DNA from 2 places in the Solibacillus sp. FSL W7-1472 genome. Region 1 is predicted to be linked to the other one. Evidence: riboswitches for the same ligand, from Rfam matches in the RefSeq annotation. Region 1 holds a riboswitch; the other holds the start of a gene.
What was found. Region 1 has a riboswitch for FMN ahead of ribE (riboflavin synthase). Riboswitches for the same ligand answer to the same signal wherever they lie in the genome.
Positions count from the first base shown of each region.

Region 1 (3,935 bases):
CATTCGTGATAGGACACCATATAACGTTCCGGGCCCCATTGTTAAACGGCCTTTTGATACTTCTGTAATGGACTGCATTAATTGATAGCCATGATTTGGACGCATTAACGCCAATAATACGTAGTACATTGCTTCAGTCATTGGCCCGCCATTATAAGACATATTCATTCCTCCAACTATTATGTCATGCGATATATCGTCTGACATAATAGTAAATGACAGGGAATAATTTGTAAACTTGTTATTAAAAGAAAACGAAAAACCACTCCAACATGTTGGAGTGGTCAGCACTAAGCATTCTTAAAACATCTTATTCAAGTTTGCCATTTCAATAGCGGACATTGCGCTGTCGTAGCCTTTATTACCCGCTTTTGTACCAGCGCGTTCAATCGCCTGTTCGATATTTTCTGTTGTGACAATACCGAAAATTACCGGAACCCCTGTATCCAAGCCTGCTTTGGCAATTCCTTTTGCTGCTTCGTTACATACATAGTCGTAATGTGTAGTTGATCCGCGAATGACCGTACCTAAACCGATTACTGCATCATAATTATTTGTTTCAGCCATTTTTTTTGCAACAAACGGTACTTCAAAAGCACCTGGCACCCATGCTGTATCAATGTTTGCTTCGTCAACACCGTGACGTTTTAAACCATCCAGTGCACCGCTTAATAACTTATCATTAATAAATTCATTGAATCGCCCAACGACAATTCCGATTTTCAAATCTGTTCCGACTAATTGTGCTTCAAATGTTTTTCCCATTTTAATTGCTCCTTTTTATACCGATACGGTAGTTAATTTTATATATTGAACTAAGTCTTCGATTGTAATAAATTTCAGTTTATGTTTTTGCGCTAGCTTTTCGAGCTGCGGCAAGCGGGCCATTGAACCATCTTCGTTCATAATTTCACAGATGACCGCGACTTCATTCGAACCGCAAAGCTTTGCCAGGTCAACGCCTGCTTCCGTATGCCCTCGACGTTCCAACACGCCCCCCTGTTTTGCAATGAGGGGGAATACATGGCCCGGACGATGAAAATGCCCCGGTTCTGTTGCTGGATCCAGCAATGCTAACATCGTTTTAGAACGCTCAAATGCACTTATACCTGTCGTTGTATGGATATGATCGATACTAATCGTAAAAGCCGTTTGATATGTATCGGTATTGCTTTGCACCATTGGATGAAGGGAAAGCTTTTCTGCAATTGCAGATGAAATTGGTGTACAAATTAACCCTCTTCCATAAAGCGCCATAAAATTAATATTTTCCGGTGTAGCGAATTCTCCTAACACAAGAAAATCCCCTTCATTTTCACGGTTCTCGTCATCTGACACAATAATAATCTCACCGTTTTTCAATGCCTGAATTGCTTCTTCAATCGTATTCATTTATCACCACTCCTTTAAAATCCGGTACGTTGCAAAAAGTCCATTGTAATCGTACTTCCCGTTTGATTTTGTAAATGTTTTTTTACATATTTTCCGATTAGATCTGTTTCAATGTTCACAACATCTCCTGGCTTTTTATAGCCTAGTACAGTCTGCTCATACGTATGAGGGATTAAGGAAATGGTAATGAATGTGTCTGTCACCTCAAAAATCGTTAAACTCGTGCCGTCTACTGTAATCGAGCCTTTCTTGATGCATTCTGCAATCAAATGCTTTTCCATTGCCAAATCAATATAAACTGCATTGGCGACCGGTCTTTTCCGTTGAATTGTCGCTATCCCATCCACGTGGCCCGATACAATATGCCCCCCGAAACGACCATTCGCCGACATTGCCCGTTCCAAATTGACAGGCTTACCTGCTGCTAATTGCTGGAGGCTGGTTGCTTTGACGGTTTCCGGCATAACATCCGCCAAAAATACGGTTGGCGAGAAATGCTTTACGGTCAAACAGACACCGTTAACGGCAATACTGTCCCCGAGTTGGACATCCTCTAAAATTTTGCTTGCGCGAATGGCTAGTTCCATCGCTTGTGTGGACTGGCTGATCGTTTCAACCGTTCCAAGTTCTTCAATGATTCCTGTAAACATCCTGCTCACCTCTTTTTAATAATAAAAAAGAACCCCGATTGAAGTCGGAGTTCGATGAGAGGAAAATTGAGCATCATCAAATAAGCTTTTTGAAGATAATTTTCAAAAAACTGCTGACATTGCTTCCTTCTCCCATCCAGACTATAACTGTCGGCTTTGGACTTGCACCAAATCCTGCACACAAAAGTGGCTCACGGGCTTAGAGATTACTCATCACCGTCGATTGGGAATTTCACCCGACCCCGAAGGAAATTATTTTTCAATGGAAATAAAAAAATCCCGTCACAAGGCGCGACAGGAAAAGTGTATAGCAAAAAACCACATTAAAAATCAAAAAATTTTAAAAATGTGTTGCCATTCCTTCTCCCATCCAGACTATAACTGTCGGCTTTGGATTTGCACCAAAATCCTGCACACAAAAAAGTGGCTCACGGGCTTAGAGATTAACTCATCACCGTCGATTGGGAATTTCACCCGACCCCGAAGGAAATTATTTTATTTGAAAGTTATTGTAACATAAATAAATTAAAAAGCTAATAGTATTTTAGCACTTACTTACTTTTTGTTCCCTCAATCTTTTTACATCTACCCCTCTATCAAATTAATATTTTGAAACTTTACTCATGGTAATACGTAGAAGAATATACATAATATCACAGAAAATAGAAAGGACTTATTGCAAGCTGATTTTAATTGTCTCTCATTTGCTTGGTTGCTTTTTTTAAGTTTTAATTTGTATAAAATATAGTGTCGGATAATCTTCAGTAATATAAAAAAACAAATACCTTTTTAACGATAATGGAGGCTTTTATGGCGAATAATTCACAATCGAATAAATATCTTATCTTTCTAGAACTACTGTTTTATGCAGCTTTACCCTATGCAATATGGAAGTTTGGCCGAGAGCCTTTTGGTGACTATGCTGCGATGCTGCTGTCCACTGTTCCCGGGATAATTTATACTGTTTACCGCTTTGCTAAGGATCGGCAGTTTAATGTGACGGGCTTGTTTATTTTAGGCTCGATGCTTATAGGTACTACAGTAGATTTATTGTCAGGTTCAGCGGAGCAAATGATTTGGAATAATGTTTATTTAGGTCTTTTTTACACATTTCTCTATGTAATTTTATTTATTATAAAAAAGCCTTTTCCTTTGTATGTTGCAATTGATTTTGCATATTTGCAAGGCTATGCACGAAAGGACAGTAAAGCTTTGTTCTTTCAAAAAGGGATTTTCGAATGGTTTCAGCTGATCCAGATTGTTTTCATTATTCGAGGACTTGTTATGGCAGGAATTACGGTCTTTCTGCTACAGAAATACGGAATTGACAGCTATGGGGATATGCTGATTTATAAACGTATAGCAAGCTGGCTGTTTTCCGGCATAGTAATGGGTATGTTCTTCTACATTAATGTAATCGTGCAAAATTACACGAACAGGGTACAGGAAAAAAATGATGAAAAGCTGCCGGAACCTGAAGTTATGGCGAAGTAATTTTTTGTGAAAGGATGATGGTGATGAAGAACACAGCAAATGTAAAAGAATGTCCAAAATGCGGCGGCACGGAATTAGGTAGAGGAAAACATAGCGGCTACAGTGTTATGGCCCCTGTTAATAAATTGAGTTTGGGTTGCAATATCGAATACATTATATGTACACATTGTGGATTTATCATTGAGGGCTATGTCGTAAAGCCCGAGAAATTTAAAGGAACATTTTAATTTAGACTTCCACTTACTAAAAGCCCATTGCATCCTGCAATGGGCCTCTCATTTTCTATATTATAAAAAATTACATCTTCCAACTACCTCTGCTTTTACTGAATAATATGCTTTTTGTATCTCCTTTGCATCCGTTGGATATGTCGCCATCAATTCATCACGCAACTCTTTA
Region 1 is NZ_CP150208.1:2,047,600-2,051,534, forward strand. It holds gene MKY07_RS10065 (PadR family transcriptional regulator) at 1-162, opposite strand, end outside; gene ribE (6,7-dimethyl-8-ribityllumazine synthase) at 301-765, opposite strand; gene ribB (3,4-dihydroxy-2-butanone-4-phosphate synthase) at 781-1,392, opposite strand; gene ribE (riboflavin synthase) at 1,407-2,042, opposite strand; FMN riboswitch at 2,163-2,296, opposite strand; FMN riboswitch at 2,397-2,534, opposite strand; gene MKY07_RS10085 (VC0807 family protein) at 2,853-3,536, shown strand; gene MKY07_RS10090 (hypothetical protein) at 3,824-3,935, opposite strand, start outside.

Region 2 (3,935 bases), 780 kb from region 1:
TAACGATTAGTCCGCTGTACAGCAGGGACTCCATTCGTGGTGCAGTCGCTGTTATACGAGATAAAACCGAGGAAACAAAACTGGAAAAGCTGAAATCGGATTTTATCGCCAATGTTTCACATGAACTTCGGACACCAATCGCGATGCTACAAGGCTATTCAGAGGCGATTATTGATGGGGTTGTGACAACAGAGGAAGAACGTATAGATATGATCCGTGTAATATATGATGAATCACAGCGTATGAGTCGTCTTGTAACAGATTTACTTGACTTGGCGCGGATGGAATCGGGACATATGACCCTGTATAAGGAAGAAGTACCATTAGTTACAGTTATTGAAAGAATGACACATAAGTTTGACCAAACAGCGAAAGAAAAGCATGTGCAACTGCAGATTGAAACAGATTTTTCGGACGAAACGCTTATTTCGATTGATGAGGACCGCATCGAGCAAGTGTTAACGAACTTAATTGATAATGCGATTCGCCATACACCAGCCGATGGATCCGTGACTGTTTCAATGATAAATGAGCAAAATTACGCAAAAATTCAAGTAAGCGATACAGGGCAAGGCATTCCTCAAGATGATTTGCCATATGTATTCGAACGGTTCTACAAAGCTGATAAAGCACGTACTCGCTCAAAAGGCGGAACGGGCTTAGGTCTGGCCATTACGAAAAATATTGTGGAAGCACATAACGGAAGAATTTCTGTTGATAGTGTCGAACAGCAAGGTACAACCTTTACATTTTACTTGCCATTACCTTAAAAAAATGGGGTAATGGAATAATGAGTATGAAAAAGTTTATCATTTTGAATCGCTCAAAGTGATAAACTTTTCTTTTTAATTGACTAGTTCGTTTATAAACGGATGATTATTGTAACTTTTTTGTTTCGAAAACGACAAATTACGTGAATGGAGGTGGGATGGGTGCAGCAATCCATTTTCCATCGATTATACGATACGTATCATCAGGATGTTTTTAATTTTTTGTTCTACTTAGTAAAAGACCGTACCACAGCTGAGGATCTTGCCCATGAAGTGTATGTTCGTGTATTAAAATCATACGACCGTTTCGAAGGGAAAAGCTCTGAAAAGACCTGGCTGTTTTCAATAGCAAAAAATGTAGCGATCGATCATTTTAGAAAAAAACAAGTACGTGATAAGCATGCATTTACAGCATTTGATTGGGAGACAGAGCAACTCGTAAGCCCAATCCCTTCACCTGAACAATTTACCGAATTAAATGATCAGCTCCATCAATTATTGGTTGCATTGGAAGAATGTTCAGGAGATCAGAAAATGGTTATTATTATGCGATTTATTCAAGAACTGTCCATCCAGGAAACAGCTGAAATTTTAGGGTGGACGCCCGGCAAAGTTAAAACGACACAGCACCGTGCTTTAAAGAATCTGCGGCTGCTATTGGAAGCGCAAGAAGGAAGGGAGGCGAATCCATTATGAAAAAGGAGCATTGGGATGAAAAAGAGATTGAACTTTTTCTGAAAAAAGCACCGAAAGTAACCGATCATCGTTCAAAAGATGAGGTATTTAATCGATTAAAGGATGATGGAGCATTTAATGAAGATCCGCCTCATATACAGCAAAACAATCAAAAAGGCATCCGTTGGACACCGTTATTCGTTTCGATTGCATCAATATTTATTATTGTTTTAATCAGCGCACAATTTATAGGGAATAATGAGTCCGTCACAATGCAAAATGAAACATTTGACATTCAGACTCCAGAAACGGAAGAAAATATGACGATGAGTGCAAAAGAAGATGCGTCTACACAAAATGAGCGCTCCATGATTAATAGTTTTACGACGGAAGCTCAACCGGAGCAAACGTTAGTTTATGAAAATGAGCTTGCCGACAACACATTATTAGAAATTGGTCTTGCAGGGGATGATGCAGAAAGCGTACCAGTGAGCATATTGATTCCAAATGAAGTTGTTGCCGAAAAAACAGGTACAGAAAATCCGTCAAAGCTGGAACTTTATAATACATTCAGTCCGTTGCTTGATGAACAGTCGCTCGGGTTTAATGAATATCATCCTTACAAGGGTGAATTGCGAGAAGAAGGGAACACGCTAGTTCACATATTGCCGGAGGGTCACCAATATGATGCAGGAACAGCTTCCTTATCGAATTATCTTGGTTCACTTGTCGATACTTTCAGTGATGCATATACGGAAGTGCAAATAGAAAATATCTCCGGAAAACCAATTTACTTCGATCATATTGGCGATGTAAATGAGCCGTTTCTATTAAATGATGAGAACGCTCAATATAATTATTTTATGTATCAGATGCGCAATGGGGCGGTATATTTAAGTCCGAATTTCCGAATGAGCTTTACAAATGTCGAAGAAGCAATCAAAAATATGACGGTGGAAGCGAACGATATATATAGAACGGTTATATTGCCAGGTGTATATTTAAAAGTTGAAGACGCTGAATCAGTCGTTACGATTACATTTGAAGAGCCTTTAAACTTGGAGAATTACGAGCCTGCACAAGCAATGCGAATGATTGAAGGGTTAATAATGACAGCGGCAAGTTTTGATAAACAAGTCAAATTCGAAAATATTGTACAGGAACAATGGGGCGGTTTTGATTTCACAAAACCAGTGGAGAAGCCGATTGCTGCAAATCGTATCCATTATGAATTTCAATAATCCAAATTAATTTACTAGGAATTGTAAGCAATGGGCTTTACAATTCCTTTTTTTTATATATAATAAGAATTGTAGCAAGGTAATTGTTACATAATTTCATATTGATTCATCTTCGGGGCAGGGTGTAACTCCCGACCGGCGGTAATAAAAGTGATAACCTCTGACCATTTACTTGGAGGAAGTTATGTCAAACTTTTCGAGCCCGCGAGCCACTTTTGTGTGCAGGATTTGGTGCAATTCCAAAGCCGACAGTATAGTCTGGATGGGAGAAGGTGAAGGTACGGTCGTCATTTTTTTGAAAATGCCGTGCTTTGCAGTACTTATTTTCAAGTTCCTTATTTGTTGCGGAATATTTTTTCGTATACAAAAATCAGGAATTGCTGCAAATGCACTGATAGACCCTTTATTTAAGTGTGCCTATTTCTCCCTTATGCTCTATTTGAGTATAAGGGTTTTTTCATGAAATGATTTGATACGTCCTTTCTTCTTGCGAGATGGAATCAGCAAAGAGGAGAGATTTATATGCAAAAAAGAAGTTTAAAGTTACGATCATTCGTAACAATCGCAATGCTGAGTGGAGTTTCATTTGTTCTAATGTTGTTAAACTTCCCACTACCATGGTTCCCAGTGTTTTTACAAATTGATTTCAGTGATGTGCCAGCATTGATTGCGGCAATTACAATGGGTCCTGTTGCGGGTATTCTAGTTGAACTTGTCAAAAATGTGCTTGACTGGATTTACACAGGGGCTCCTGAAGGGATTCCGGTAGGTCATATGGCAAACTTTGCTACAGGTGTATTATTCATTTTACCAGCTTACTATATTTATAAAAAATTCCCTTCTGCAAAAGGGTTAATGACAGGCTTAGTGGTTTCTACGGTTGTTATGTCACTAGGAATGGCAGCATTAAATTATGTGGCGTTCTTACCGCTGTATACGTACTTACTAGGCTTCGAATATAATATGTACGAAACGATCGTACTGGGTATTTTACCATTTAATATTGTTAAAGGAATTATGATGATTGTTGTCGTGACGATGCTTTACCGTACAATGCGTGTATGGATTGAAAATCAGCGCCGACAATATTTGGCTTAATTAAATAATAAAATTTGGAGCGATGTCGTAAAAGTGTTAACTTTATGACACCGCTCCTTTTATATTTACTATTACTATTGTCATTCTGTTATAGGGCTGATATGATATTGTACATTGTTAAGAAAATTAGGACGTTTCATTAAAACACCAT
Region 2 is NZ_CP150208.1:1,269,731-1,273,665, forward strand. It holds gene MKY07_RS06105 (ATP-binding protein) at 1-770, shown strand, start outside; gene MKY07_RS06110 (RNA polymerase sigma factor SigX) at 933-1,466, shown strand; gene MKY07_RS06115 (hypothetical protein) at 1,463-2,686, shown strand; FMN riboswitch at 2,791-2,964, shown strand; gene MKY07_RS06120 (ECF transporter S component) at 3,209-3,784, shown strand.
Region 2: another riboswitch for FMN. It lies ahead of MKY07_RS06120 (ECF transporter S component); the one in region 1 lies ahead of ribE (riboflavin synthase).